3 regions of the Sphaerisporangium siamense genome follow, and region 1 is predicted to be linked to each of the others. Evidence: riboswitches for the same ligand, from Rfam matches in the RefSeq annotation. Region 1 holds a riboswitch; each other region holds the start of a gene.
The links. Region 1 has a riboswitch for cobalamin ahead of BJ982_RS23410 (ribonucleoside-diphosphate reductase subunit alpha). Riboswitches for the same ligand answer to the same signal wherever they lie in the genome.

Region 1 (9,945 bases):
TCGCCGTCCACCTCTGCGCGGGCGGAGTCGTCGGCCTGCTGCTCTTCGTGCCCGTGGCGATGGGCCTGGCGTTCACGCTCCAGTGGCTGGACCTCGCGGGCGGCGCGCTGGCCGGGCTGCGACTCGGGCCGCTGGACGAGCACGACACCGGGTGGCTCGCCCTGCTCGGCGTGGTCATGCTGGTCGGCGTGCTGTACGCCGTCGCGGGCCTCGGCGGGCTCGCGGCCGTGATGGCCCCGGTGCTGCTCGGGCCCTCCCCCGCCGAGCGCATCGCCGCGCTGGAGGCCCGCGCCGCCCGGCTCGCCGAGCGCAACCGGCTGGCCCGCGACCTGCACGACTCCATCGGGCACGCGCTGACCGTGACCACGCTGCAGGCGGCGGCCGCGCGCGAGGTGCTGGAGAAGGACCCGGCGTTCGCCGCCCGCGCGCTCGCCGCCATCGAGGAGACCGGCAGGGCCGCCGCGGAGGACCTGGACCGTGTCCTCGGCATGCTCCGCGAGCCCGAGGACGCCCACGACCCGCATCCCGCCCGCGATGCGCCGGACCCGCACGAGCCGCACGGCACGGACGGCGCGCAGGGCCGGCTCGCCGACCTGGAGCGCCTCGTAGCGCATTCGCGCGGCACCGGCGTCGAGGTCAGCGCGCGGATCGAGGGCCCGGTGGGCGGGCTTCCCGCCGCGGTGTCGCGCGAGGGGTACCGCATCGTCCAGGAGAGCCTCACCAACGCGCTGCGGCACGCCGGCCGGGTCCCCGTGGCGCTGCGCGTCCGCGCCGACGCGCGCACGCTCGCCATCGAGGTGACCAACCCGGTCACCGGCGTCCCCGGGCGCCGCCAGGGCGGGCGGGGGCTCTCCGGCATGAGGGAGCGGGTCGCCATGCTCGGCGGCTCCATGACGGCCGGGGCGCGGGACGGGCAGTGGCGGGTCTCGGTACGGCTGCCGGTGGAGGAACCGTGACGACGGCCGGGGCGGCGATCACGAGGGACACCGTACGCACGGCCGGGGTTCGGGGCGGGGGCGCGGCGGACGCCGGTGGAGGGGCGCGGTGACGGCCATCCGGGTGGCGCTGGTCGACGACGAGGAGCTGATCCGGGTGGGGTTGCGCGTCATCATCGACGCCCAGCCCGACCTGGAGGTGGTCGGCGAGGCCGCCGACGGCGCCGAGGTGATGCCGATGGTGGCGCGCAACCGTCCCGACGTGGTCCTCATGGACGTGCGGATGCCCGCCATCGACGGCATCGAGGCCACGCGCCGCCTGCTGGCCGCCTCCGGCGAGCCGCCCCGGGTGCTCGTCGTCACCACGTTCGAGAACGACGACCACGTGTACGACGCGCTGCGGGCGGGCGCGAGCGGGTTCCTGCTGAAGCGGGCGCGCCCGGCCGAGGTCGTGCAGGCGGTCCGCGTGGTCGCCCGCGGGGAGTCGCTGGTGTTCCCGGCCGCGATCCGCCGCCTGGCCGGCGCCCGCGTGCGCGGCGGCCCCGGCGCGGGCCCGGCGGCCGACCGGCTCCGCCGCGCCCGGCTCACCGAGCGCGAGGAGGAGGTCCTGCGGCTCATGGCCGCGGGGCTGTCCAACGCCGAGATCGCCGCGCGCCTGGTCGTGGGCGCCGAGACCGTCAAGACGCACGTCGGCAACGTCCTCGGCAAGCTCGCCGCCCGCGACCGCACGCAGGCCGTGATCGTGGCCTACGAGTCCGGGTTCGTCAGCCCCGAAGGGTGACGGCCGGTCCTTTCCTGCCACGGGCCGCTCCCGTGGAGGCACGCGGCCGGCATGATGGCCGGTTCCCTCCTGAGATGGGCCGCTCCCCGGTGGGCGCACGCCGCCGGCGGCGCTTCCAGCGGCCATGTCAATCCTTCCCGGAGGCACGGGCGGCGAGGTGGGCGCACATGGCGATGAGCTCGGTGCGCGCGGGGGAGCCGGGCAGGGCGTCCAGGGCGTGGCGGGCGCGGCCGGCGTGCCGCGCGACCTCGGCGCGGGCCTGGGCGAGACCGGGGGAGCGCCGCAGCAGGCGCGTGGCGGCGGCCAGGCGCCCCGGGTCGGTGACGGGCCCGCGAAGCAGCCCGCGCAGCCGTGCCGGTGTCCGGCCCCGCCCCCGCAGGGCCCGGAGCACCGGCAGCGTCGCCACCCCCTGGCGCAGGTCCGCGCCCGCGGGCTTGCCCGCGTGCGCGTCCGGCCCGGCGATGTCGAGCACGTCGTCGCACAGCTGGTAGGCGACGCCGTACGCCTCCCCGAACGCCCCCAGCGCCTCCCGGGTCTCGGGCCCCGCCCCGGCCGCATGCGCCCCGAGGCGGGCGGCCAGCGCGAACAGCGCCGCCGTCTTGTCGGCGATGACGCGCATGTAGTACCGCTCGGGATCGGCGTCACGGCCGGGGCCGACGGTCTCGCGGAGCTGCCCGGTCACGAGCCGGGTCATCATCCGCGCCTGCTCCTCGACCGCCGCGGGCCCGAGCGGCGCGACCAGCTCGGCGGCCCTGGCCACCAGGTAGTCCCCGGCGAGGATGGCCACCCGGTTGCCCCACCTGGCGTTGACGCTCGGGACTCCCCGCCGCGTCGCCGCCTCGTCCATGACGTCGTCGTGGTACAGCGAGGCCACGTGGACCAGCTCCACGGCGGCCGCCGCGCGCACCACCTCCGGCCGGCCGGGGTCGCCGAACCGCGCGGCCAGCAGGGCGATCGTGGGACGCAGCCGCTTGCCGCCCGCGGCCAGCAGGTGCGTGGCGACCGTGGTCAGGAACGGGTCGCCGGGGGCGCGCAGCGTGGCGGACAGCAGGTCCTCCACCTCCGCCAGGGCGTGGCGGGTCCACTCCGCGAGGGGACGCTCGCCGGGCGCGGTGGCCCGCGGGCCGGGCACGCCCGTCATCCCTGCCTCCCGCACATCGGGCAGGCGCCGCGCCGCCGCAGGTAGTAGCAGGAGGCGGCGAACGCCAGGGCCGGGCCCCACAGCAGCCAGAGCGCGTGCGTGGCGAGCAGCACCGGGCTGTACCCGGTCAGCCGGCCGAGCTCGGGCGAGGTGACGATGCCGATGCCGGCCGCGACGACGATGGGCGCCACGTACGCCGCCGGGATCACCGCGAGCTTGATCGGGACGCGGCGGCCCGCCAGGCCGGGCGTCCAGCGGGGGAACACCTCTCCCCAGCGCTGGACGAGCCCCAGCGTCAGCGCCGCCCCCGCGACGGCGGCCGTCGCCAGCCCCGCGCCCGCCCAGACGCCGCCGCTGTCCCACAGCGAGCGCAGCAGCGCGTCGTCGATGCCGAGTGGGACGCCCGCGAGCCAGGCGTACCGGCTCACCGCGTACAGCAGGGGTATCACGACGGCCGTGGCCGTCGCCCGGCGGCTCAGCGCGAGGAGACGGCTCCGGTCCCGCGCCGGGCCGTCGCGGTGCCGTCCGCAGCGGGCGCAGGAGCCCCGGGCGCGCCGCTGCCAGGACAGCACCGTGAACGTCACGAGGTAGCCGCCGATCAGGCACAGGGCCTGGTTCAGCAGCGACCAGTCCAGGACGGCGGCGTAGTCCACGCCCCTCGGCCGGCCGAAGGGGGCGCCCAGGATCAGCATCGGCGCGTACCCGGTGAGCGCGAGGACGTCCACGGTCGGCACGCCCACGAGCAGGACCGCCGCCACCGTCCCGCCGAAGGCGAGCAGGACGGCCCGCGCCGGGCGGGGCGGCGTCTCCGCGTGGCGGCCCGCCATGGCCAGGGCGGCGACGGCGGTGACGAGCAGGACGGTCGCGAAGAGCGGCGCCCCGGCCGGGGCGGGCAGGGACCGCAGCAGCGGCGGGGAGTCCTCCGCGTGCCCCGGCCCGAAGGGGTAGCCCCTCCCGGAGATCGTCCAGAACAACGCCACCACGCCGTACGCGGCGGCCCACAGCGCCGCCGCGTACCCCGTCCATCCGGCCCACCCGGCCCTTCGGGGGGCGGGGGTGGCGGCCGGTATGGCGGCCGGTGTGGTGTGCGATCGGTTGTCGGACACGATGGCTCCCATTGCGATGAGCGAAAGACCAACGTGTTCACATTCGCCGCGCATCCCTGGCCGGCGACTCCCCCCGGATCGGGAACCGCCTCCCCCGTACGGGGGACCGCCTCTCCCGCGCGGCGAACGCCCCTTCGAAGCCCTGGTGACCGGGCTTCCCGAGCGCCGTGGGACACCGCCGCCGTACGGGCCCCGGGACGCGACCGGGCCCGATCCGTTCTCGTGCCGTGTGCCGGACCGCAGAAATGGGCATTTAGCCCGATATCGGGGGAAAGGGCGTGAACCATGCGTCGTCGCCAGGTCCTCGCGCTCGGCGCGGGGTTCGTCGCGATGGCCGCCGGGTGCGGCGGCGCCCCGGGTACGCGCGGCCTCGCGACCACGCGGGTCTCGATGGTGGTGCCGGGCCCGGCCGGCGGCGACGCCGACAGGGTCGCCCGGTCGCTCAAAGGGGTGGCCGAGCGCGAGTCGCTGGCCAGGGCCGTCCACGTCGAGACCAGGCCCCTCGCGTCCTGCCTGGCCGAGTTCACCCGGGCGCGCCGCGCCGACCAGGTCCTGATGGCCGAGCCCGAGCTGGTCGGCACGGTGCGCGCCGCCCGGCCGTCGGGCGCCTTCGCCGGCACGACCCCCGTGGCCCGGCTCTGCGGCGAGTGGGAGCTGATCGCCGTCCCCGCGTCCTCGCGCCTGGCCACGTTCGGCGCGTTCGCCGACGCCCTGCGCCGCGACCCCGGCCGGCTCGCCGTCGCGGGCAGGAACGAGGGCGGGGTGGACCACCTGCTGCTCGGCATGCTGGCCCAGAGCCTCGGCGTGGACGCGCGCCTGGTCCGGTACGCGGCCCATCCAAGCTGCGACGACGCCGTCGCCGCGCTCAACGGGGGCACGGCGGCCGCCGTCATCGCGGGGCAGGCCGCCGTGCGGGCACGGGTGCGCTCGGGAGAGCTGCGCGTGCTGGCGGTGTCCTCGCCCGAGCGCATCCCCGGCCTGGAGGCCCCGACACTGATGGAGTCCGACGTGCACCTGTACTGCGCGAACTGGCGCGGCCTGCTCGGGCCCGGCCGCCTCGCCGACGACGACCGCGCCGCACTGGCCCTGCTGTGCCGGGGCGTGGCCGAGTCGCCGCGCTGGCAGGCGCTGTGCGGGCGCAACGGCTGGACCCCCTTGTACCTGGACGGCGACGACTTCCGGCAGTGGCTCGGCGTGGAGTCGGCCCGGCTCGGCCGCGCGCTGGGGGAGCTGGGCGTGCGGGCCTGACCGCCCGGTGACGCTCCGTACCCCTGTGCAACACAACTTATAGGGGTTGTTGCGCGCTGCGCCACTAGATGTAGGATCCATGCTCGTCGCTGGTTCGCTTCGGCGAGGTGAGAGGGAAGCCGGTGTGACTCCGGCGCTGCCCCGCAGCGGTGAGCGGGAACGACCGCCGTCACAAGGCACTGGGCCGCACGGCCCGGGAAGCGACGGCCAGTAGGGGTGTGCCGTGCGCCCGCGAGCCCGAAGACCTGCCCGCGACGTCGTCCAGGCCCCGAGGGAGGGCCGCGAGACGAGGTCGTCCCGGCATGCCCCTGTGAGGGCCACCGGGCCATGTCTTCGTGCGCTCCTTCCTCGCGGCGACCCGTTCGCACGAAGGAGACAGCAGGTGACCGTGACCGATGCGGTGACTGACGCGGCGCGTGACGCCGAGCCGGGCCCGCGCCCGGCCTACCGGCGGGACGCGGCCGGCGAGCGACGGCGGCTCGCCATCCAGGAGGCCGCCGCCCGGGTCATCGCCGACCCGGAGAACTCCCGCCTCGCCGCCCGGCTGCTCGCCGAGGAGATCGCCGAGGAGGCCGCGGCGCACGGCGTGCGGACGTTCTCGGAGTCGGTCGCGGCCACGCACGCCGCGGGCCTGGTCCACGACCGCCTCGCCGCGTTCGTCCGGGACGACGCCGCCGCGCTGGACGCCCTCGTCGACCCGGAGGGGGACGGCCGCTTCGAGTACTTCGGGCTGCGCACCGTCTACGACCGCTACCTGCTGCGCCACCCCGTCACCCGGGGCGTCCTCGAAACCCCGCAGCACTTCTTCCTGCGCGTCGCCTGCGGCCTCGCGCGGACCGTCGCCGAGGCCGGCGAGCTGTACCGGCTGATCTCCACGCTGTCGTACCTGCCGAGCTCGCCCACGCTCTTCAACTCCGGCACCCGCAGGCCCCAGCTCTCCTCCTGCTTCCTGCTGGACTCCCCGCGCGACGAGCTGGACGGCATCTACGAGCGGTACGCCCAGGTGGCGCGCCTGTCGAAGTACGCGGGCGGCATCGGCATCGCCTGGACCAGGGTCCGCGCGCGCGGTTCGCTGATCCGGGGCACCAACGGGCTGTCCAACGGCATCGTCCCCTGGCTGCGCACGCTGGACGCCAGCGTCGCCGCCGTCAACCAGGGCGGGCGGCGCAAGGGCGCGGCCTGCGTCTACCTCGAACCGTGGCACGCCGACGTCGAGGAGTTCCTCGAACTGCGCGACAACACCGGCGAGGACGCCCGGCGCACCCACAACCTGAACCTGGCCAACTGGGTGCCCGACGAGTTCATGCGCAGGGTCGAGGCCGACGCCGAGTGGGCGCTGTTCGACCCCAAGGAGGTCCCCGAGCTCACCGACCTGTGGGGGGAGGCGTTCGAGGCCGCCTACCGCGAGGCCGAGGCCGCCGGACGGTACGTCCGCAAGGTGCCGGCCCGCGCCCTGTACGGCCGCATGATGCGCACGCTCGCCCAGACCGGCAACGGCTGGATGACCTTCAAGGACGCCGCCAACCGCGCCTCCAACCAGACGGCGCTGCCGGAGAACGTCATCCACCTGTCCAACCTCTGCACCGAGATCCTGGAGGTGACCAGCGACGCCGAGACCGCGGTGTGCAACCTCGGCTCGGTCAACCTGGCCGCCCACCTGACCGGCGGCGGCATCGACTGGGCCCGGCTGCGCGCCACGGTGGCGACCGCCGTCCGGTTCCTGGACAGGACCATCGACCTGGGCTACTACCCGACGCCCGAGGCCGAGGCCGCCAACCGGCGCTGGCGCCCGATCGGGCTCGGCGTGATGGGCCTGGCCGACGTGTTCTTCGCGCTGCGCCTGCCCTTCGACGCGCCCGAGGCGCTGGCCCTGTCCACGCGCGTCGCCGAGGAGATCGCGCTCGCCGCCTACCGCACGTCCTGCGACCTGGCCGAGGCCCACGGCGCCCACCCCTCCTACGGAGACACGCGGGCGGCGCGCGGGACGCTGCACCCGGACCACTACCCGGACGCCCGGCCCGTCCACCCGGGCGAGTGGGCGGCGCTGCGGGAGCGCGTCGCCGCCACCGGCCTGCGCAACTCGCTGATGATCGCGATCGCCCCGACGGCGACGATCGCCTCGATCGCCGGATGCTACGAGTGTGTCGAGCCGCAGGTGTCCAACGTCTTCAAGCGCGAGACCCTGTCGGGGGAGTTCCTTCAGGTCAACCGCTACCTGGTGCGTGACCTGCGGGAGCGCGGGCTGTGGACGCCGGAGGTCAGGGACGCGATCAAGCGGGCGGACGGCTCGGTCCAGGACATCGCGTCCATCCCCGAGGACCTGCGGGCGCTGTACCGCACCGCGTGGGAGCTGCCGCAGAAGGCGCTGATCGACATGGCCGCCGCGCGCCAGCCCTACGTGGACCAGTCGCAGTCGCTGAACCTGTTCATGGCGGCCCCGACCATCGGCAAGCTGTCCTCGATGTACGCCTACGCCTGGCGCGCGGGGCTGAAGACCACCTACTACCTGCGCTCCCGCCCGGCCACCCGCATCGCGCAGACCACCGTCGCCGCCGTCCCCGCCGCGGCCTCCCCGGCGTTCTCGGAGCCCGAGGCCGTCGCCTGTTCCCTGGAGAACCCCGAGATCTGCGAGGCGTGCCAGTGATGCTGCTCGACCCCGGCATGAACCTGACCCTGCGCCCGATGCGCTACCCGGACTTCTACGAGCGCTACCGGGCCGCGATCCGCAACACCTGGACGGTCGAGGAGGTGGACCTGCAGTCCGACCTCGCCGACCTGGCCCGGCTCGGCCCGCAGGAACGCCACCTGATCAACCGCCTGGTGGCCTTCTTCGCCACCGGCGACTCGATCGTGGCCAACAACCTCGTGCTCAACCTGTACCAGCACGTCAACGCGCCCGAGGCGCGGTTGTACCTGTCGCGGCAGCTCTTCGAGGAGGCCGTGCACGTGCAGTTCTACCTCACGCTGCTGGACACCTACCTGCCCGACCACGACGAGCGGGCCAAGGCGTTCGCGGCGATCGAGCACATCCCGTCCATCAGGGACAAGGCCGAGTTCTGCTTCCGCTGGATCGACTCCATCGGCGGGCTCGCCCGGCTGGAGTCCCGCGACGACCGGCGGGCGTTCCTGCTCAACCTGATCTGCTTCGCCGCGTGCATCGAGGGGCTGTTCTTCTACGGCGCCTTCGCCTACGTGTACTGGCTGCGCTCGCGCGGCCTGCTCGGCGGGCTGGCCACCGGGACGAACTGGGTGTTCCGCGACGAGTCCATGCACATGGAGTTCGCGTTCGCGGTCGTGGACACCGTGCGGGCCGAGGAGCCGGAGCTGTTCGACGACGAGATGGGCGCCCAGGTGACCCGCATGATCGAGGAGGCGGTCGCCGCGGAGCTCGCCTTCGCCCGCGATCTGTGCGGCGACGGCGTCGCCGGGATGACGGCCGATCGCATGCGCGAGTACCTGGAGTACGTCGCGGACCGGCGCCTGGCCCGGCTGGGCCTGCCGCCGCGGTACGGGTCGGCCAACCCGTTCGCCTTCATGGAGCTCCAGGACGTGCAGGAGCTGGCGAACTTCTTCGAGCGGCGCGTGTCGGCCTACCAGGTGGCCGTGGAGGGCACGGTCCGCCTCGACGAGGCGTTCTGAAGGCGGCAAGCCGTGGCATGTGAGCCATGTCTCTCTATTTCATGATTCATAAATCGATGTTCGGTTAGAACTGCGCGAGAGCCAGCGCGTGGCCCAGGGCCCGCGCCGGTGGCACGTCCGCGCGCGGTGCCACGGGAAGCCGCTGGAAGACCCCGGAAAAGGAGGCAATCGGTTCGCGTCCGGACTCGTGTGAAATGCCTGGTTCTGTGATGATTCGTGGTGACCGGCCGCGGCCCGTACGGGTGGCGGCGGAGGCCACGATCCCCCGCCCTGACGGGAGCCGACGACGAAGGGGGCGCCGCCGGTGCCATCGCTAGGGAGCTGGACGCTGCTCGTGCTCACGGTCGTCGCGGCGGTCGTCGCGGTCGAGCTGCTGCGGAGGCTGCTGAAGTCGCGCCGGGTCAACGGCAGGTTCTCCCTGGCCGGGCCGCTGGTCGAGCGCTGCACCTGGCCCGGGTTCGCCACCGCGGGCGTGGTCGCGTTCAACACGGTGTACGTCCCCGGCATGACCGGGCACACCGGTGCCGACGGCCGGCCGGTCCCGGGGACGAGCGGCAACGCGATCGAGCAGGTCGTCACCCTCCTGCTCATCGCCTGCGTCGCCTGGCTGGTCATCCAGGCCGCCTACGCCGTCACCGACGTGGTGCTGGAGCGGCTCGGCACGGTCGAGGGCGAGGGCAACCGCAGGGCGCGGCGCATCCGCACGCAGATCGCGCTGGTCCGCCGCGTCGCCGCCGCCGTGATCATCATCGTGGCCATGGGCGCGATGCTGTTCAGCTTCCCCGCCGTCCGTGCGCTCGGCGCCGGGCTGCTGGCCTCGGCCGGCATCGCCGGCGTCGTGGCGGGCATCGCCGCGCAGTCCACGCTCAGCAACCTCATCGCCGGGCTGCAGCTCGCCTTCAGCGACGCCATCCGCCTGGACGACGCGGTCGTCGTGGACGGCGAGTGGGGCCGCATCGAGGAGCTGACGCTCACCTACGTCGTCGTGCGCCTGTGGGACGAGCGGCGGCTGATCCTGCCGGTCTCCTACTTCACCACCAACCCGTTCGAGAACTGGACCCGCTACGAGAGCCGGGTCATCGGCCACGTCCTGCT
Region 2 (9,945 bases), 4.1 Mb from region 1:
CGCAAGGCCGACAGCCGATACGCCCGGTTCGCCGCCTTCACCGCCGGGGAGGTGTGGTCGGCCAACAAGGTGATCGGTCCCGGCGGCGGCAACGACTTCTACGAGCGCGGGGTCGCCCGCCCCGACCTGATCCTGGGTGATCTGGTCGCGATCCTGCACCCGGAGATCGCCCCCGGCCATGCCTTCACCTTCTACCGGAAGCTGGCGAAATGACCGCGGTGACGGCGGCGGCCGTTCCCACGGGGTATCGCCGCCACAGGGTCGTGCTGTCGGCCATGGCGGTGGCGGTGCCGATCGCGTTCACGCTGGCCGTCGCGCTCGGCTCGACCTGGATCCCGCTGGATGACGCGCTGCGCGCCCTGATCCACGACGCCACGGCCCTCCCCGGCGTCCAGGAGATCATCTGGACGGTGCGGCTGCCGCGTGCGATCACCGCCGCGCTCGCCGGAGCGGCGCTGGCCGCCGCTGGAGCGCAGATGCAGACGTTGTTCCGCAATCCGCTGGCCGAGCCGTACATCCTCGGGGTCAGTTCAGGGGCGAGCCTCGGGGTGGCCTTGGTCATCGCCGGCTGGGGCGGGGTCGCGGGCACCTTCACCGCCGGCGTCGCGGGGCTGGGCCGCGCCGGGGTCGTGGTGGCCGCCTCCGGTGGCGCCGCGGCCGTGCTGGGCCTGGTGCTGGCATTGTCGCGGCGCGTGTGGTCGGTGGTGACGCTGCTGGTGATCGGCGTGATGGTCGGCTCGGCCGCGACCTCGGTCATCACGCTGCTGCTGGTCTACACCGACCCGCAACGTGCCCAGCAGTTCATCAGCTGGGGGCTCGGCAGCTTCGCGGGCCCCACCTGGGCCGACCTGGCGGTGTTCGGCCCGGTGTGCGCCGCCGCGCTGGGCGGCGCACTGGCCGGGGTCAAGCCGCTCAACGCCTTGCTGCTGGGTGAGACCTACGCGCGCACCATGGGCGTGCGGGTCCGGCTGGTGCGCACCCTGACCCTGCTGACCTCGTCGGTGCTGGCCGGGGCCGTGACCGCCTACTGCGGGCCCATCGCCTTTCTCGGCCTGGCGGTCCCCCACGTGGCCAGGCTCGCGCTGGGCACCGCCGACCACCGGGTGCTGATGCCGGGCGTGGTACTACTCGGCGCGGTGACCGCGCTCATGTGCTGCGTGGCCACCCAGGCGCCGGGCAGCGGCGTCGTGCTGCCGCTGAACGCCGTGGCCACGATCCTCGGCGCACCCGTGGTGATCGCCGTGCTGGTGCGCAGCCGCGTGGCCCGCACCGGACTGGCGGTGTGAGGATGAGCGTTCACGACCGGGCGGAAGGGCTGCGCCTGCGAGCTCTCTGCGTCGGATACCCGGCCCGGCGCGGGCGCCCCGAGCGGCGCGTGCTCGCCGGTCTGGACGCCACCGCCGCCCCCGGCGAGCTGACCGTGCTCATCGGCCCGAACGGCACCGGGAAGTCCACGCTCCTGCGCACCATGGCCGCGATCCAGCCGCCGTTGACGGGCCGGGTCCTCGTGGACGGCATCCCCGTCGACTCGATCCCTCCCGCCGAACTCGCGCGCCTGATGGCCGTCGTACTCACGGAGCGTGACCTGCCCCCGCTGCTGAACGCCCGAGAGCTGGCCGGGCTGGGCCGTCACCCCCACACCGGGTTCATCGGACGGCTGTCGGCACGCGACCACGAGATCGTCGCGTGGGCACTGGCCTCGGTCCGCGCGTCGCATCTGGCAGGCCGGGCGCTGACCGAGCTGTCGGACGGTGAGCGCCAGCGTGTGCTGGTGGCGCGAGCTCTGGCGCAGCAGCCGTCGGCGATCCTTCTGGACGAGCCGACCGCCTTCCTCGACGTCACCTCCCGGGTCGCGCTCATGGGCCTGCTGCGCCGCCTCGCCCGCGAGAGGGACCTCGCCATCGTGGTGTCCACGCACGATCTGGAGCTGGCGCTGCGAGTCGCCGACCATATCTGGCTGCTCGACCCGGACGGCCGTCTGCACACCGGGACGCCGGAAGAACTGACCCTGCGGGGAGTGGTCGGCGCGTCCTTCGACGGCGAGGACCTGTCCTTCGACCCGGCTGCCGGAGTGTTCGCCCTCCATGTGACCACCGCCGGCAGGATGCGGGTGACCGCCGACGGCGTCCAGCGCCTGCTGGTGGAACGGGCGCTGGCGCGCGAGGGCTGGAGCACGGCCGGGGACCAAGCCGTCGACATGGCGGTGGAACACACCGAACAGGGCTACGAGGCCGCCTTCGACGGTGGGATCGTCCGGTTCGCGACCCTGCCCGAGCTTGCCGCCTGGAGCCGCGAGCCGGCGGCCAAGCTCGCCGCGGCACCGCCAGGACTGCGTCCTGCCGGCCGTGAGGCGATCGGCCACGCGGTCCTCGACACCTCAGGCGTCGGCGGGTTCTTCGCCATCGAACTCGTCCCGGTCGAGCCCGGGTGGCGGCCCCTCACCGACCTGTTCACCACCCCGGACGTCCTGAAGGACAAGATCGCAGAACTGGCCGCCCGGTTCGCCACCGCCGACATCCGTGCGGTCGCCTCGCTGCTGTTCCAGCACCTGGCCGCCCGCCTGTGGTCACCGTCCCTCGGCATCGCCGTGACGCACGACATGGTCGCCGACCTGACCCCAGGTCTGCACTGGCGGGCCGCCTCCGGAGGGCCGCTGCCCCTGCGCGCCGGTCGCCTGACCGGGTGGCAGGTCGCCGACCCGGCTCGTCTCGCTCCGGAGCTGTACCGCACCGTGGTCACCGACGTGCTGGAACCTCTGGCGGCGACGGTCCAGACGATCGTGAGGGTCTCGCCGCGCGTCCTGTGGGGCGACTCGACCTCCGCGCTGGCCAACGCCCTGCGCATCCTGGTGCTGCGCCGCCCGGCCCTCTCCGGTAAGGCCGCCGCGCTGGGCCAGGAACTGTTGGAGATGGGGCTGCTGAGCGACACCGGCCGCATGGCCGAGCCTGTGCCGGGCCAGTTGTTCTTCGCCCGCCGGAATTGCTGCCTCTACTACCGCCTGTGCGGTGGCGGGATCTGCGGCGACTGCGTCCGGCTCCGTCCCGATGACCTTCACGAGCACTGGGAAGAAGTCATACGAGAGTCCGAAGGAGCGCCATGAGTCACACCGTCGTCGAAGAACAGGGCACCGGCACCCTGCACGTCTGGGCGCTGCCCACCGACGAGCAGTCCCTTCTGTCCCTGGTCACCACCCTGTTCGAGAAGTATTGGCGGCACATCTGGTTCGGCGTGATCATCCAGGGCGCCGCCTGGGAGGTCGCCGCGCCCAACGCGCCGGAGCGGATCGGCATGTACGACGGGTACGTCACCGTCGACTTCGGCCGATGGCACTTCCACCTGTGCATCGGCGAGCACACCGCCAGCGGCCCCGAGCTGGGGCGGATCCGCCGCTGCGCCCGCGCCGAGCTCTACCGCTCCATCAACGCCGACGACGGCAGCCCCGTCTCCTGGGGCGTACGCCTGTTCAACGGCCTCGACGAGCAGCTCATGACCGTGCTCCTGCCCAACCCCTTCCTCACCGACCGCCAGCAGATCCTCCATCCACCGGACTTCACCAGGCTGGCCGCCTGGGACGAACTCCGCGCCACCTACCTCGACCTCGCCCCCGACCCACTCGACCGAGCGGGCAAAGGCTTCGAACACTCCTGAGCACCACTGCGTTCGTGCTGCCGGTTCATGTCCGTCCGGATCCGATGAGCTGGGAGGCCATCAGGGTGGTGTAGACGCCGGGCCGGTCGATCAGTTCCTGGTGGGTGCCCACGTCGGCCACGCGGCCGTCTTCCAGGACGACGATCCGGGTGGCGGTGAGGATGGTCGACAGGCGGTGGGCGATGACCAAGGTGGTGCGGTTGTGACGCACGCCGGCCATGGCCGCGGCGACCTCCTGCTCGCTTTCGGTGTCGAGGTTGGAGACCGCCTCGTCCATGATCAGGATCGGCGCGTCCTTGAGGATGGCTCGCGCGATGGCGATGCGCTGACGCTGGCCACCGGACAGACGGGCGCCGAGCTCGCCCGGCAGGGTGTCGTAGCCGTCGGGAAGGCCGACGATGAACTCGTCGGCCTGAGCGGCTCGCGCGGCGGCGACGACGTCCTCGCGACTCGCCTCGGGCCTGCCCAGGCGGATGTTGTCGATGAGCGGGATGTTGAACAGGTAGACGTCCTGCGGCACCAGGGTGATGAGCCGGCGCAGATCGTCTTGAGGGAAGTCGCGGATGTCGTGGCCGCCGATGGTGATCGATCCGGCGTCCACGTCCCACAGCCGCATGAGCAGGCTGGCGCAGGTGGACTTGCCCGCGCCGGAGTGGCCGACCAGTGCGACGGTCTCGCCAGGTGCGATGTCGAAGGAAATGTCGCTCACCGCGTCCGGCAGCGCCGTGCCGTACCGGAAGCGCACACCGGAGAAGGCGACGTGCGGCGAGATGGGGCCGGACGGCGGCGCGGTGACCCGGTCGGTCACCGGAGCAGGGGTGGTCAGAATCGTCATGATGCGGTCCCCCGCGGCGATGACGAGGTTGAGGTCGCGGGCGACGTCGGTGACGGCGATGACGGGGGCGAAGGTGGTCGCGGCCAGCACGACGGCGACGGGGAACAACGTCCTGTCGAGGCTTCCGGCGGTGACGAGCAGAGCCGCGGTGATCAGGACCGCGAGCAGGCCCAGAGTGGTGAACGCGTTGGTGACGGCGTGTTCCAGGCCCGAGCGGCGGCCGTGGGCGAGCTTGGCGGCCAGCAGCCGCTCGTCCTGTTCGGCGATGCGGTCGAGCTGACGGTCGCCGGCGCCCGAGGTGATCAGTTCGCGCAGGCCTTGGAGGGTGTCGACGGCCTCGGCGTTGAGCTCGCCGAGGCGGGCGCGCACTTCGGTGCCCTGGGCTTCGGCGTCGCGGCGCAGCCGGGCGGGGACGAGCGCCAGCAGGAGCAGTGCGGGCGTGAGCGCGAGGGCCAGCGCGGGATGGAAGACACCAAGAGCCGTGAGCGCGGCGACGGGGACGGTGACCGCGCTGACGAGCGGGCTGAGCGTGTGAGCGAACCACAGCTCGAGTTGCTCGACGTCGGAGATCGCGGCGGTGCCCAGGTCGCCTGAGCGGCGTTCGAGCAGGTAGCCGGGCGCGAGGCGATCGAAGGCGCCATAGACCCTGCCACGCACGTCGGCCAGGACCCGGAAGGCGGCCATATGGGCGAGGTAGGACTCCAGCCACGGCGTGACGGCGAGCAGCGGAAGAAGGACACCGAGTGTGATCAGCCCACCACGCAGATCCGCGGGCGAGGCGCCGTTGATGGCCTGGCTGACCACCCACGCGCCGACGCCCGCGGAGGCGAGGATCACGAGGTGCTGGGCGATGCCGCTGAGGATCGCCGCGATCAGCAGCCACCGGTGGGGGCCCAGCAACCGGGCGAGCGGGAGCAGGCGGCGGATCATGACGCGGCTCCTTCCTGGGCGGCGATCAGGCGGGTGTAAGCTCCGCCCCGGTCGAGCAGGCCGGCGTGGTCGCCCACTTCGACGATCCGCCCCTCGGACATGACGATGACCCGGTCGGCGTCGCGGACGGTGGACAACCGGTGGGCGATCATCAGGGTGGTGCGGCCTCCGGTCAGCGCGTCCAGAGCCTGCTGGATGCCGGATTCGTTGGCGGCGTCCACGCTGGAGGTCGCCTCGTCCAGCACGAGGATCGGAGCGTCCTTGAGCAGAGCGCGAGCGATGGCGACGCGTTGCCGTTCGCCGCCCGACAGCTTCAGCCCTCGTTCACCCACGACGGTGGAAAGGCCCTGGGGCAGGTCGTGGACGAACTCCGCGCGGGCCGCGCGGACGGCGGCCTCGAGCTCGGCGTCGGCCGCGTCGGGTCTGGCCAGGGTCAGGTTGTGCCGGACCGTGCCGTGGAAGAGATAGGTGTCCTGTGACACCACGGCGATGAGCGAGCGCAACTCTTCCAGGGGGAGGTCCCGGATCTCGGTGCCGTCGATCGTGATCCGGCCGTCGATCGTGTCGAAGAAGCGCAGCAGCAGGGCGGCGACCGTGGTCTTGCCCGCGCCCGATCGGCCGACCAGAGCGACACGCTCACCGGGCGCGATGTCCAAGGAGAAGTCGTCGAGGGCGGGCTTGGCCCGCTCGCGGTAGGTGAGCGTCACCGCGTCGAAGGTCACCGCCGGCGGCCCGGCGCGCTCGAGGACACGCGTTCCCTGAGGTTGTACCGGGGCGTCCAGCACCTCGAAGACCGCGGTCAGCGAGGGAACCGCGTTGTAGCTGGAGTGGTAGGCCGACTCCAGTTCACGTAGCGGCCGGAAGCACTCGGCGGTGAGCATGAGGATCAGCAGCAGCTCGGTCACGGTCAGCTCACCCGCGACCAGTCGCATCGCGCCGACGCCCAGTGCCACAGCCGTGCCCAGCCCGATGACGAAGGCCACCCCTCCCAGGTAGAGCACGACGATGGCCATCAGCCGGATGGAGTCACGGCAGAACGTCTCCGCCAGCCTCGCGAGCTCGGCGCCGCGCCGGCCGCTGGCGTTGAACGCCTTGAGCGTCGCCATGCCCTGCAGGGCGTCGAGGTTCTCGGCGTACAGACCTTTGTAGCCGCGGAACCAGGCGTCGTTGCGCTCCTTGAGCACCCGATCCGAGACCAGGGGCAGCACCGGCATCAGCGCCGCGCACGCCAGCACGACCACACCGATGACCGGGTCGAGCACGAACAGGAACGCGGTCACTCCGACGGCGCCGACCAGGGCCGCGACCATCTGCGGCAGGAATCTGCCGACATAGGCGTCCACGGTCTCGATCCCGTCGACCAGTGAGCTCTGCGTCGATCCGGTCCGCCCGCGTTGCGCCCAGCCGGGCCCGAGCATCAGCAGCTTGGCGGTCAGCCGCCGCCGCAGTTCCTTCTTGATCCGAGCCGATGTCCGCAGCGCGACGCCTTCCCGTACCGCGAGCGCCAAGCTGCGCACGAGTTGCAGGGCGACGATCCCGGCGACGGGCCAGACGATCGAGGCCGCGTCCTGGCCCGAGAAGATCCTGGCCAGGGATTGGGCGATCAGCACACCCTGGCCGACGTAGGTCGCGGTGATGGCCAGCAACAGGCCGACCAGCCCGGCCAGGCGTCGGCGCACGGACGGTGACAGGCGCAGCAGTCGGGCGATCACCGCTCCTCCTTGAGCTCGAAGACGAGCTGGGCGCGGGGTACGGCGCGCACGCCGTACCCCCGGGAGATCCGCTCGACGGTCAGCACCTCCTCTTGTGGACCGCAGGCCGGAATCGGGCCACTGTCCGTGCGGGAGAGCCGGTCGCGGTACGCGGCGGCCCGGTTGAGGTCGTGCGGCGCGGCCGGCGTGCTGATGCCCAGCGCACGCACCAGAAGAGGGATCTCCGGTTGGTGGCGCTGCCGATCAGGTGGTAGGCCGGCGCGCCGGCCGCGCCGCTTGGGGGCGCGGCCCGAACCCCGCACCTTGCCGGGACCAGCGAAGACACCAACAGGGCGAGCACCCCTCATGAGCCCGAACTCCTTGCAAGAGATTCACAGGCGGGAGGCATTCGCAAAATAGGCACGACTTCCCGGCGTGGTCAAGACCACACGCCAGGTGGCCCCGTGCTCCACCGCGGCCGGACGTGCCCTATGACTACGCCGCCCTGGAGCCGGATCACCGGGAGACCCGGAGCCGCGCCGAGCACCCCGCGGCCTACGCTCGATGGCCCGGTGAGCGGACACGGAATATCCGTGCCTTTGCGGGTGGTGCGGCTTGTGCGACCATGGGCGCGAAGGCGACGGCGGAACGAGGAAGCCGGTGTGAATCCGGCGCGGTCCCGCCACTGTGATCGGCGAGCGGACCCCGACAACGCCACTGCCCCGAGGGGTGGGAAGGCCGGGGCGAGCTTCGACCCGAGAGCCAGGAGACTCACGCGGTCGCCTCCTCACGGAATTGGGGCGGATCTCCCCAAGAGAGGAACGGTGATCGCCGTGCCGCATGTCCGGCATGTCCCTTTCGTTTATCCGCGCTGGTGCAAAAGCGGGCGTCCCCGTGTCGGGTTTGCCCGCCATCGAGGTACGGCGGCGGTCCGATCCTCACGGACCCTTGTACTCCGGCCAGATCCCCTGCCGTGGCCAGGCCCCGATGCGCTCGACCGCACCGGTAGAGGGTGCGGGCGCGCATGACGAGAATCGCCATCTGCCGGGGCTGCTGCTGCGGCACCGCGCGCAGGGTCCCCGGCCTTGACCACGACGCGCAGGTCGCGCGCCTGGCAGAGGTCGCCGAGGTGCGCGTCACCGACTGCCTGGACGTCTGCGACCAGGCGAACGTCATCGTGGTACAGCCCTCACCCGCGGGGCGGCAGGCGGGCGGGCGGCCGGTGTGGCTGGGCCTGGCCAACCAGCCGGAGGCGGCCGACGACATCGCCGCCTGGATCCGCGCCGGCGGTCCCGGCCTCGCCGATCTTCCTGGCATCCTCACCCTCCACGTCACGGCCCCGCCGCGGCGTATCCGCACCGCCGGCGTTGTGAGCGACTCAGGACATGCCGATCACGCGTCATGAGCGGCGCGGTGGTCGCCCTCGGCGCGCCCGGCGAGGTGCTCGCCCCGGCGCCGCTCGCCGAGGTCCATCGCGTTGAAGCCGAGGTGATCACACACCCGTTAACGGGAACTCCACAGGTGACTCTGATAACCCGCGGCCAGCCGCATCCGAGGAGTGATCCACCGGCCTGAACCTTTCTTTGGCCGGCGATGCCGGAACGAATGCACTTACCGCGTTCCGGCGTATTTCCCATGCACTCCAGTCCCTAATTCCACACAAATCCACCGAAACCAGAAAATGGAGTTATAAGCCATGGGTTCTCTTCGGCCGGCCTCGCCGGAATCGATCACCGCCGCCCTCGCGGACGTTGCTTCGGTCGGCTCGTTCTTCCGGATCGCCGTGTCGGGTGACGGCGCCGGATGGCATCCGATCGAGGAGGACTACGCCCGCGGCGTATCCGACCTGGTCACCAGTGTCGCCACCCGCTATGGCGCCAAGGAACCGCGAATCGGCGCCTCCATCATGCAGCTCGGGCACGCGGCCCGATTGTGGTCGCCCATGCTCGCGTGCGCCCTCGTCCACGGCGTCGTGCCCGACCTGACCCGCCTGCACCGAGCCGACGACGGGCCGGCCCTGCGGCTACCGGCCTCCTCCGGCTGGCATGTCGACGCGAACGCCCAGCTCACCCGAATTCTCTATCGATCGGTGGTGGTCACGCACCTGGAGGCGCTCGCCGCCGGGTTGCGCGTCAAGGTCGCGCCGCGCCTCCTGTACGGCAACGCGGCGTCCGCGCTGGCCGAGGCGGGCCGAGCCGTCCTCGCCGCGCGCCCGGACCTCGCCGGCCCGACGTACCGTCTCACGACGGACCTTCTCGGCATCGGGCGGCTGGCCGGGCTCGGCGACGTCACAGGCCCAGATCTGACGTTCCGGCGCAGAAGCTGCTGCCTTTATTACCGGGTCCCCGGCGGAGTCAAGTGCGACGACTGCTCTCTGGACGGAAAACACCGCCGATGAACCGGACCGCGTTCGGCATTGAGTTTCGCGCCGCGCCATGCATAAACTCGATGCAAGGAGTTCGCAGTTGCATAATGGTCGCAATAAGGGCGGCCATATGCCGAGCCGAAGGAGGACGCACATGGCGCACCACGGTTTCGTCGAGCCCGAAGACCCTCAGTCGGGCGTCAGGTCCCACACGCCGGCGGTGGACTCGCCGTTCGAGTGGCGTGAGGAAGCCGACAGCGAGTGACCAGAAGGCGGGTGGGCCGCCGGTTCGGCGGCCCACCCGCCGCGTACCGGCATCCGGGCCGATCCAGGCGTCCTTCCAGAGGGAGGAGCGATCACATGAGGAACCCGATGGCCGAGCCGGAAACACCGGCCGGCCCGGCCGCGGCGGACGAGGCCGAGGGCATGGAAGAGGTGGCCGCCCGTCTCGGCACGGAGGGTGGGCTGGGCCTCAT
Region 3 (9,945 bases), 1.5 Mb from region 1:
TCGTCCAGCATGGCCACGACGTGCGGGAACGCGTCACGGAAGAACCCGCTGATGCGGACCGTCACGTCCACGCGGGGACGGCCCAGCTCAGCGGCGGGCACCGCCTCCAGGCCCGTGACCCGCCGGGACGCCTCGTCCCACACCGGGCGGACGCCGAGCAGGGCCAGCACCTCCCCCACGTCGTCCCCCGCCGTCCGCATGGCGCTGGTGCCCCAGATGGACAGGCCGACCGAACGGGGCCACTCGCCGGTGTCGGCGCGGTAGCGGGCGAGCAGGGAGTCGGCCATCGCCTGCCCCGTCTCCCACGCGAGCCGGCTCGGCACCGCCTTCGGGTCCACCGAGTAGAAGTTGCGGCCGGTCGGCAGCACGTTGACCAGGCCGCGCAACGGCGAACCGCTGGGCCCCGCCGGGACGTACCCGCCGTCCAGAGCGTGCAGCACCGCCCCGATCTCGCCGGCCGTCCCCGCCAGCCGCGGCACGACCTCGGTGGCCGCGAACTCCAGCACCCGCACCACGGCGTCCCGCGTCTCCTCCACGGCGCCGAGGACGGACGCGCACACCTCGGCCGCCGCGGCCGGATCCCAGCCGCGCTCCTCCATGCCCTCGACCAGGGCCGCCGCCAGGCCCTCGGCCCTGTCGGTCTCGGCGCGCCCGGCGGCGCCGTCCTCGGTGAGGCCGAGCGCCTCGCGCAGGCCCGGCAGCGCGACGCCGCCCGCCCACATCTGCCGGGCCCGCAGCATGGCCAGCACGAGGTCCACGCGGGCGCGTCCCTCCGGGGCCTGGCCGAGCACGTGCAGCCCGTCGCGGATCTGCACGTCCTTGACCTCGCACAGCCACCCGTCCACGTGCAGCAGGAAGTCGTCGAACTCGGCGTCGTGCGGCCGGTCCGCCACCCCGAGGTCGTGGTCCAGGCGCGCGGCCTGGATCAGCGTCCAGATCTGGGCGCGGATCGCCGGCAGCTTGGCCGGGTCCATCGCGGCGATCGAGGCGTGCTCGTCCAGGAGCTGCTCCAGGCGCGCCATGTCGCCGTAGCCGTCGGCGCGGGCCATCGGCGGCACGAGATGGTCCACCAGGACGGCGTGGGCGCGGCGCTTGGCCTGCGTGCCCTCGCCGGGGTCGTTGACCAGGAACGGGTAGATGAGCGGCAGGTCGCCGAGCGCGGCGTCGGTGCCGCAGGAGGCCGACATGCCGGCCGACTTGCCCGGGAGCCACTCCAGGTTGCCGTGCTTGCCGACGTGGACGACGGCGTGCGCGCCGAAGCCGTCGCGCAGCCAGCGGTAGGCGGCCAGGAAATGGTGGCTCGGCGGCAGGTCGGGGTCGTGGTAGATCGCGATGGGGTTCTCGCCGAACCCGCGCGGCGGCTGCACCATCACCACGACGTTGCCGGCGCGCAGCGCCGCCAGAACGATCTCGCCCCCGGGGTCGCGGGAACGGTCGACGAACAGCTCGCCCGGCGGCGGGCCCCAGTGCCGCTCCATGCGGGTGCGCAGATCCTCGGGCAGGGTGGCGTACCAGGCGCCGTAGCGGGCGGCCGAGACGCGCACGGGGTTGCCGGCGAGCTGCTCCTCGGTCAGCCAGTCCTGGTCCTGGCCGCCCGCGGCGATGAGCGCGTGGATCAGCGCGTCGCCGTCCTCCTCCGCCACGCCGGGGATCTCGCCCGCGGCCCCGATGTCGTACCCCTGGTCCCGCATCGCGGCCAGCAGCCGTACGACGCTGGCGGGCGTGTCGAGACCGACCGCGTTGCCGATGCGGGCGTGCTTGGTCGGGTACGCCGACAGCATCACGGCGACCCGCCTCGCGGGCGGGGGCACGTGCCGGAGCGCGGCGTGCCGGACCGCGATGCCCGCGACCCGGGCGGCGCGCTCGGGGTCGGCCACGTAGACGGGCAGGCCGTCGGCGTCGATCTCCTTGAACGAGAAGGGGACGGTGATGATCCGCCCGTCGAACTCCGGGATGGCCACCTGCGAGGCGGCGTCCAGCGGCGACAGGCCGTCGTCGCTCTCCAGCCACGTCGCGCGGTCCCCCGTGAGGCACAGCCCCTGCAGGACGGGCACGTCCAGCCTCGCCAGCGCCCCCACGTCCCACGCCTCGTCGTCACCCCCCGCCGACGCGGTCGCGGGCCGCGTACCTCCCGCCGCGAGCACGGTGACCACCAGCGCGTCCACCTGAGCCAGCACCTCCAGCAGCCCCGGCTCCGGTGCCCGCAGCGACGCACAGTACACCGCCAACGCCCGCCCCCCACCCTCCTCAACGGCGTCACACAAAACCTCAACGAACCGCGTGTTCCCCGCCACATGATGCGCCCGGTAATAAAGCACCCCCACCAGCGGCCGCTCCTCGTGCGCCTCCACAGGCCGCGTCCCCTGCCCCTCCGCAGACCATGCCCCCTGCCCTTCCTCAGACGACGCATCCTGAGCATGGGCGCCCAGCGTCTGGTTCGCCCCCGCGGGTCGTACACCCTGCGCCCCCGACGGTCGCGGGCGGTCCAGGACGCCCCAGCTCGGGGTGGGGGTGGGCGGGGCGAAGCCGTGGCCGGTCAGCAGGACGGTGTCGGACAGGAAGCGGTGCAGCTCGGCCAGGTTCGCCGGGCCGCCGTGGGCCAGGTAGGCGTGCGCCTCCGCGCACACGCCGCCCGGCACCGTGGACAGCTCCATCAGCTCGGCGTCGGGAGCCTGCTCACCGCCGAGCACCACGACCGGGCGGGGCCCGGCCAGCACGGCGTCCAGCCCTTCCTCCCAGACGCGCCGGCCGCCCAGCAGGCGGACGACCACGAGCCCGGCGCCCTCCAGCAGAGGAGGAAGGTCGGCGGGGGCCAGCCGGGCGGGGTTGCCGAGCCGGTACGGCAGACCGCTCGCGCGCGCGCTGAGCAGGTCGGTGTCGGAGGTGGACAGCAGCAGAACAGGGAGTTCGCGCACGGCACGTTTCCTCACTCGGGGTCCGCGCCCCGGGTAGCGGGTCCATACACGGCTCGGAGTCTCCTGGCTCCCGGATCGGCGCTTCACCCCGGCCTTCCCGCCCGTCGCCGGGCCGTGGCCTTCAGGTGGGGTTGACTCCCCGGTAACAGTGGCGGGACCGCGCCGGACTCACACCGGCTTCCTCCATAACGCCGTCGCCCCTATCAGACCACGCCACCACCGCCCATGGCGAAATCGGCCGCGCCCTCTAGGCGGGATGCTCCGCTCCACGGCGCTCGGGTCTGGGGTTACGATCCTCGGCGTGGAGGTCGTGGACTTTCCCGAGCGGGCGCGGCGGGACGCCTGTCCCGGTGCCCTGCAGACGCATCCCGCGGCGGACGGCGCCGTGGCCCGGGTCCGCGTCCCGGGAGGGCTGCTCACGGCCAGGCGGCTGCGCGAACTCGGCGCGGCGGCGGCGGACCTCGGCTCGGGGGTCGTCGAGCTGACCTCGCGGGCGAACGTGCAGGTACGCGGGCTCACCGGCCCGGCCGCGGCACGATTCGCCGAGCGGATGGCCGCCGCCGGCCTCCTCCCTTCGGCCACGCACGAACGGGTGCGGAACATCCTGGCCTCCCCCTTGGCGGGGCTGGACGGCCGCGGGCTCCTGGAAATCGCCCCGCTGGTCCGTGAGTTGGACGCCATGCTGGTCTCCCGCCCGGCCCTCGCCGAACTCCCCGGCCGCTTCCTGTTCACCCTGGACGACGGCCGCGGCGACGTCGCCCACCTCCCCGCCGACATCGCGTACATCCCCCTGTCGGTCCCCGCATCCGCTGAGTCTCCGCTCCGCTCCCCTCACCGGCCGCCCGCACCCGCTTACGAGCCGGCCACATCCATGCACGAGCCCGCCACGTCCGCTCACGAGCCGGCCGCGTCCGCTAGTAAGCCGGCCGTATCCGTCCAGGGCGTGGTTCTGCTGGCCGGGCGGGACACCGGTCTGCGGGCGGGGCCGCACGAGGCCGTGAACCTCATGATCGACGCCGCGGAGGCGTTCCTCGCCGAGCGCGCGGCGCGGGGTTCCGCCGCCTGGCGCGTCGCGGAACTGACCGACGGCCCCGAAGCGATCACCACGCGCCTCCCCGCGCCCCCTCGATCTTCGGCACCGGGTCGCGCTGCGGCAGGTGAGGCCGTACTCCCCCGGGAGCCGGGTGCCCCGCTACTCGGGCTGATGCCGCAGGCCGACGGGCGGGTGGCGCTCGTCGTCATGCCGCCACTCGGACGGCTGACGGCCGCGCAGACGGCCGTGCTGGCGGCGGCGGCGCGCGTGGGGTCGGGCGAGGTGCGGCTGACGCCGTGGCGCGGCGTGATCGTGCCCGGACTGGCCCCGGAGGACGCGGAGCAGTGTCGATCGCGGTCGGAGGAGGCCGGGCTGGTCACCGATCCGCGTTCCCCATGGAGCGGGGTGTCATCCTGCGCCGGGCGGCCAGGATGCGAGAAGTCCCTCTCCGACGTCCAGTCCGACGCCGCCCAAGCCACCCACCAGGCCGCCACCACCTACTTCACCCCACAGGGCGGTCCCGGCCCCGCCACAGTCGAGGCCGCCGGTCCTCGCGGCGTGCCGCTGCCGGTGCACTGGGTGGGGTGTGAGCGTCGGTGTGGGCGGCCGAGCGGGGATGCCGTGCTGGTGGTGGCCACTGGGGATGGGTACCGGGTCGAGGCTGGAGGCGGGAGCGTGCGCGCCGCGGACATCGAGGACGTCGCCGCCGCCGTCACCGCGGCCCGCGAGGCGCGCTGACGGAGCTTCGTGCTCATGCGCGAGATGCATTAGGAGGCGCGGTGACGGCGGGGGTGCTGATACTCGGCGGCACGGGGGAGGCGCGGCGGCTGGCGGCGGCGCTCGCGGGCCGTCCGGAGGTGCGCGTGGTCTCGTCGCTGGCCGGGCGGGTGAGCGACCCGCGGCTGCCGGAGGGCGAGGTCCGCGTCGGCGGGTTCGGCGGCCCGGAGCTGATGGCCGCATGGCTTCGTGACCAGCGCATACGCGCGGTGGTCGACGCCACGCACCCCTTCGCGGAGCGGATCACCGTCTCCGCCGTCCGGGCCACCGAACAGGCCGGGGTCCCGCTGCTGGTGCTCAGGCGTCCGGGCTGGCGCGCCGAGAAGGGGGACGACTGGCACTGGGCGCGGTCGCTGGAGGAGGCCGCCGCGTCCCTGCCCTCCCTGGGCCGCAGGGTCTTCCTGACGACCGGCCGCCAGGGCCTGCCCGTGTTCGCGGGCCTGGACGCATTGTGGTTCCTGATCCGCACGGTGGACCCGCCCGAGCCGCCCCTGCCCGCGCGCCACCACCTCATCCTGGACCGCGGGCCGTACACCCCGGACGGCGAGCGGTCGCTGATGCGCGAGCACCGGATCGACGTCCTGGTGACCAAGGACAGCGGCGGGACGATGACCGTGGCCAAACTGGCCGCCGCCCGGGATCTCGGCCTGCCGGTCGTCGTCGTACGCCGCCCGCCGCTACCGGACTGCCGCGTGGCCGAGACCGTGGAGGCCGCACTCGCCTGGGTGCGTACCTTGCTGTGAGCACCCGGGTCGAACTCGCGTCGTCACGCAACTACCCGACGGACTCACGCCCCTCCCACCCACTCGCGAACACAGCACTCGAACCGTCCCGGCACCGGCGGCTCGGTCTTCCCAGGGATACCCGGATGGCGAGGCGCGGCACGTCAGATCAGGCCGGGTAGCGGCGGGGGGTGTAGACGGCAGGGCCGCCGTTTCGGGTGGCGTGGCGGGTTGTTGAGGAGCCGATCAGTAGCAGGCAGCGCATGTCGATGTCGTTGACGTCCAGCTTGTCCAGGGTCGTGATGTGGACGTTCTCGGCGGGGCCGCCGACGTCGCGCCCGACCACGACGGGAGTGTCCGGGGCGCGGTGCCGCAGTAGCAGGTCGCGGGCCGCCTCCACCTGCCGGCGGCGGGCGCGTGAGGCCGGGTTGTAGATGGCGATCACGAGGTCGGCGCGGGCGGCGGCGGTCAGGCGGGCGGCGATGACGTCCCAGGGCTTGAGCCGGTCGGACAGGGACAGGACGCAGTAGTCGTGGCCGAGCGGCGCGCCCGCGCGGGCGGCGACCGCCTGGGCCGCGGTCAGCCCGGGCACCACGCGCACCGGCACGTCGGCGAACCTCGGCTCGCACGCCACCTCCAGCACCGCCGCCGCCATGGCGAAGACGCCCGGGTCACCTGAGGAGACGACGGCCACGCGCGAGCCTGCCCCGGCCAGTTCCAGGGCGTGGGCGGCGCGCTCGGCCTCCACGCGGTTGTCGGACGGGTACCGCCGCTGACGCGGGTTGGGCGGCACCCGGTCCAGGTACGGGCCGTACCCCACGAGGTCGTCGGCACGGGCCAGCGCGTCCTGTGCCTCAGGCGTCAGCCACGCCTGCCCCGCAGGCCCAAGCCCCACAACGGCCACCTCCCCCCGCCGCACGTCCCCCCGACCCACCTGCCCGTCCGGAACCGACCCCGGCCCCCGCAGCTCTACCTCCCCATACGCCACCGCTCCGCCATGGCTCCCCTGCTCGACCGGAACCGGCACCACCTCACGCCGCTCCACCTCGCCACGGCTCTGCTCGGCCGAGAACGGGACCGACTCGCGCCGCTCCGCCTCGCCATGATGCGTCCCGTACGGCACCGTGCCGCCGTGGCTCGCCTCGCCCGGCGCCGGGGTGGCGGTGGGGAGACGGGCACCGGCCCTACTGGGGATGATCGCGAGTGAGAAGTACGGGACCTCGGCCGGGTTCACTTCGGCGAGAGGGGCGATGCGCTGCCGGTCGCTGGTGGCGCGCTCGACGTACCAGGCCTCGCCGAGGCGGCCCGCGCGGTCGAGCGCGTCGCGGACCGCGGGGAACGTGCGGCCGAGCTTGAGCACCGCCAGGGAGCCGGGCTCGGCCATGCGCGCGGCCAGCGTGTCCGGCGGCAGCGTGCCGGGCAGGACGGTCAGGGACTCCTCGCGCTCGACCAGCGGACGGCCCAGCACCGCCGAGGCGGCGCTCACCGAGGTGACCCCGGGCACGACCTCGGTCGGGTAGCGGTGCGCGAGCCGCTTGTGCATGTGCATGTACGAGCCGTAGAAGAACGGGTCGCCCTCGCAGAGCACGACGACGTCGCGCCCGGCGTCGAGATGGGCGGCGAGGCGGCGGGCGCAGTCCTCGTAGAACTCGTCGATGGCGCCCTGGTACCCGCCCGGGTGCCGGGTCGTCTCGGTCGTGACCGGGTAGACGAGGGCCTCCTCGATCTGCCCGTCCCGCAGGTACGGCGCGGCGACGGCCCGCGCGACGCTGCGCCCGTGCCGCGCGCTGTGGTAGGCGATCACCTCGGCCGCGCCGATGACCCGGGCGGCCTTGACGGTCACCAACTCCGGATCCCCCGGCCCCACCCCGACCCCGCGCAACCACCCTTTCGCCGGCACCCCACCGCCCAGAACCCCACAATCCCGAATCTCACCATCCCGAATCCCGCCCCCTCGCCCCTGACCCCCCTGAACCTCGCCGCCCCCGACCTGGCCACCCCGGGCGTCGCCGCCCCCGACCTCGCCGCCCCGGGCATCGCCGCCCCCGACCTGGCCACCCTGGACTCCGCCGTCCCAATCTTGGCTACCCCGGGCCTCGCCGCCCCCGACCTCGTCACCCTGGACTCCGCCGTCCCAATCTTGGCTTCCCCGAGCCTCGCCACCCCGGATCTGGACGCTTCGGGGGACGTCGATTCGGGGCTCGTTCTCGCGGGGTTCGGGTTGTGGTTCGGCGTTCATTGCGCGTTCACTCTTTCTCGGTTGCGATCGCGTTGATGGCTGCCGCTGCCAGTGCGCTTCCGCCGCGGCGGCCGTGGACGACCAGGTATGGGAGGTCGCCGTAATCGGCCAGGGCCTGCTTGGACTCGGCGGCTCCGATGAAACCGACCGGGAGGCCGAGGACGGCGGCGGGCCGTCCACCGCCCTCGTCCATCAGTTCCAGTAGCCGGAACAGGGCGGTTGGCGCGTTGCCGACGGCGACGACCGCGCCGGCGAGGCGGTCGCGCCACAGTTCCAGCGCGGCGGCGCTGCGGGTGGTGCCGAGGCGGCGGGCCAGCTCGGGCACCCGGGGGTCGCCCAGCGTGCAGACCACCTCGTTGGCCGCGGGCAGCCGGGACCTGGTCACGCCGGCGGCGACCATCGTGGCGTCGCACATGATCGGCGCGCCGGCGAGCAGCGCGGCCCGCGCGGTGGCGACCACGCCGGGCGACCAGGCGAGATCCCGGACGAGGTCCACCATGCCGCAGGCGTGGATCATGCGCACGGCCACCCGCGCGACGTCGTCGGGCACGCCCGCCAGGTCGGCTTCGGCGCGGATGGTCGCGAACGAGCGGCGATAGATCTCCGCACCGTCGCGCACGTAGCCGTACGGCTCCGCCACCGGACCGCCAGGAGCGACGGGCCCTGCCACGGGACCGCCAGGAGCGGCGAGCCCTGCCACGGGACCGCCAGGAGCGGCGGGCGCCGTCACGGGACCGCCAGGGGCGGCGGGCCCTGCCACCGGCCTGCCGGGAGCGGCGGTCTTCTCGGGGCTCATGGGTGCTCTCCGCGATCCCGGGCCGCCGAGTACAGGTGGCTGTCGACGAACTCCGACGCCGTGAGCACCCCGCCGACGACGATCACGGCCGTGCGCCGTACCCCGGCCTCCTTCACCTGCCCGGCGATGTCGGCCAGCGTGCCGCGCAGGATCACCTCGTCGTCGCGGCTGGCGCGGGCGACCACGGCCACGGGGCAGTCGGCACCATAGTTCGGGATCAGCTCCTCCACCACGGCGTCCACGCGCTGGACGGCCAGGTGCAGCACCATCGTGGCCCGGCTCCGCCCGAGCGCCGGCAGGTCCTCACCGGGCGGCATCGGGGTCGCACGGGCGGAGGTGCGGGTCAGCACGACCGTCTGGCCGACCCCGGGCACGGTCAGCTCCCGGCGCAGCGAGGCGGCCGCCGCGGCGAAGGCCGGGACGCCGGGCGTCACGTCGTACGGCACCCCGGCCGCGTCCAGCCTGCGCATCTGCTCGGCCATCGCGCTGTAAATGGAAGGGTCGCCGGAGTGCAGCCGCGCCACGTCCAGCCCGTCGGCGTGCGCGGCGAGCATCTCGGCCACGATCTCGTCGAGGTTCAGCCGCGCGGTGTCCACGAGCCGGGCGCGCGGCGGCGCGTGGTCGAGCAGTTCCTTGGGCACCAGCGACCCGGCGTACAAGCACACCGGCGAGGAGGCGATCAGGTCGCGCCCGCGCACGGTGATGAGATCGGCCGCGCCCGGCCCCGCCCCGATGAAGTGGACCGTCACGACGACGCCTCCCAGTTCTCGCATGTTCTCGCGTGTTCTCGCAGGTCCCGCACGAACCGCCGCAGCCGCCCGCCCTGCCGCGGCCGGCTCACGGCCGGACCGCCGTCCATATGGTCACGGGCATCGCGGGACGCCAGGCGGTGAAGCCGCCGACCGGGCCCGCGCGGTGGACGGCCAGGCGGAGCAGGTCGCCGCCGAGGCGGGCGTGCCAGGAGGCGAGGACGGCCTCCGACTCCACGGTGACCGCGTTGACGACGAGCCTGCCTCCGGGCGCGAGCGCGTCCCAGCAGGTGGCAAGGACGCCCGGCGCCGTGCTCCCGCCACCCACGAACACCGCGTCCGGCGGGTCCAGCCCTTCCAGCGCCTCGGGGGCCGTGCCGTGCACGACCCGCAGGCCGGGGACGCCGAGCGCGCGGGCGTTGCGCCCGATCCGCTCGGCCCGGTCGGCGCGGGACTCGACGGCGATCGCCGTACAGGAGGGGTGGGCGCGCATCCACTCGACGGCGACGCTGCCCGCGCCCGCGCCCACGTCCCACAGCGTCTCCCCGGGCCGGGGGGCGAGCCGGGACAGCGTCACCGCGCGCACCTCCCGCTTGGTGAGCTGGCCGTCGTGCTCGAACGCCTCGTCGGGCAGGCCGGGCACGCACGGCGGCGCGGTCACCCCCGGGTCGGCCCGGCATTCGAGAGCGATGACGTTCAGCGGGTCCACGGCGG

Region 2: linked by a shared signal. The riboswitch ahead of BJ982_RS04530 ((2Fe-2S) ferredoxin domain-containing protein) and the one ahead of BJ982_RS23410 (ribonucleoside-diphosphate reductase subunit alpha) in region 1 are both predicted to bind cobalamin.
Region 3: linked by a shared signal. The riboswitch ahead of cobN (cobaltochelatase subunit CobN) and the one ahead of BJ982_RS23410 (ribonucleoside-diphosphate reductase subunit alpha) in region 1 are both predicted to bind cobalamin.

What each region holds. Positions count from the first base shown of each region.
Region 1 is NZ_JACHND010000001.1:5,068,831-5,078,775, forward strand. It holds gene BJ982_RS23385 (sensor histidine kinase) at 1-956, shown strand, start outside; gene BJ982_RS23390 (response regulator transcription factor) at 1,045-1,716, shown strand; gene BJ982_RS23395 (polyprenyl synthetase family protein) at 1,844-2,857, opposite strand; gene BJ982_RS23400 (hypothetical protein) at 2,854-3,963, opposite strand; gene BJ982_RS23405 (tripartite tricarboxylate transporter substrate-binding protein) at 4,249-5,211, shown strand; cobalamin riboswitch at 5,285-5,478, shown strand; gene BJ982_RS23410 (ribonucleoside-diphosphate reductase subunit alpha) at 5,594-7,855, shown strand; gene BJ982_RS23415 (ribonucleotide-diphosphate reductase subunit beta) at 7,855-8,850, shown strand; gene BJ982_RS23420 (mechanosensitive ion channel family protein) at 9,155-9,945, shown strand, end outside.
Region 2 is NZ_JACHND010000001.1:969,749-979,693, forward strand. It holds gene BJ982_RS04495 (ABC transporter substrate-binding protein) at 1-213, shown strand, start outside; gene BJ982_RS04500 (iron chelate uptake ABC transporter family permease subunit) at 210-1,286, shown strand; gene BJ982_RS04505 (ATP-binding cassette domain-containing protein) at 1,289-3,100, shown strand; gene BJ982_RS04510 (DUF7676 family protein) at 3,097-3,648, shown strand; gene BJ982_RS04515 (ABC transporter ATP-binding protein) at 3,674-5,413, opposite strand; gene BJ982_RS04520 (ABC transporter ATP-binding protein/permease) at 5,410-7,125, opposite strand; gene BJ982_RS04525 (hypothetical protein) at 7,122-7,334, opposite strand; cobalamin riboswitch at 7,691-7,895, shown strand; gene BJ982_RS04530 ((2Fe-2S) ferredoxin domain-containing protein) at 8,129-8,509, shown strand; gene BJ982_RS04535 ((2Fe-2S)-binding protein) at 8,801-9,502, shown strand; gene BJ982_RS04540 (SagD/YcaO family ATP-dependent cyclodehydratase) at 9,830-9,945, shown strand, end outside.
Region 3 is NZ_JACHND010000001.1:3,612,550-3,622,494, reverse strand. It holds gene cobN (cobaltochelatase subunit CobN) at 1-2,915, opposite strand, end outside; cobalamin riboswitch at 2,973-3,098, opposite strand; gene BJ982_RS16590 (ferredoxin-like domain-containing protein) at 3,217-4,686, shown strand; gene BJ982_RS16585 (cobalt-precorrin-6A reductase) at 4,728-5,468, shown strand; gene BJ982_RS16580 (precorrin-2 C(20)-methyltransferase) at 5,617-7,347, opposite strand; gene BJ982_RS16575 (precorrin-8X methylmutase) at 7,694-8,326, opposite strand; gene cobM (precorrin-4 C(11)-methyltransferase) at 8,479-9,255, opposite strand; gene cbiE (precorrin-6y C5,15-methyltransferase (decarboxylating) subunit CbiE) at 9,320-9,945, opposite strand, start outside.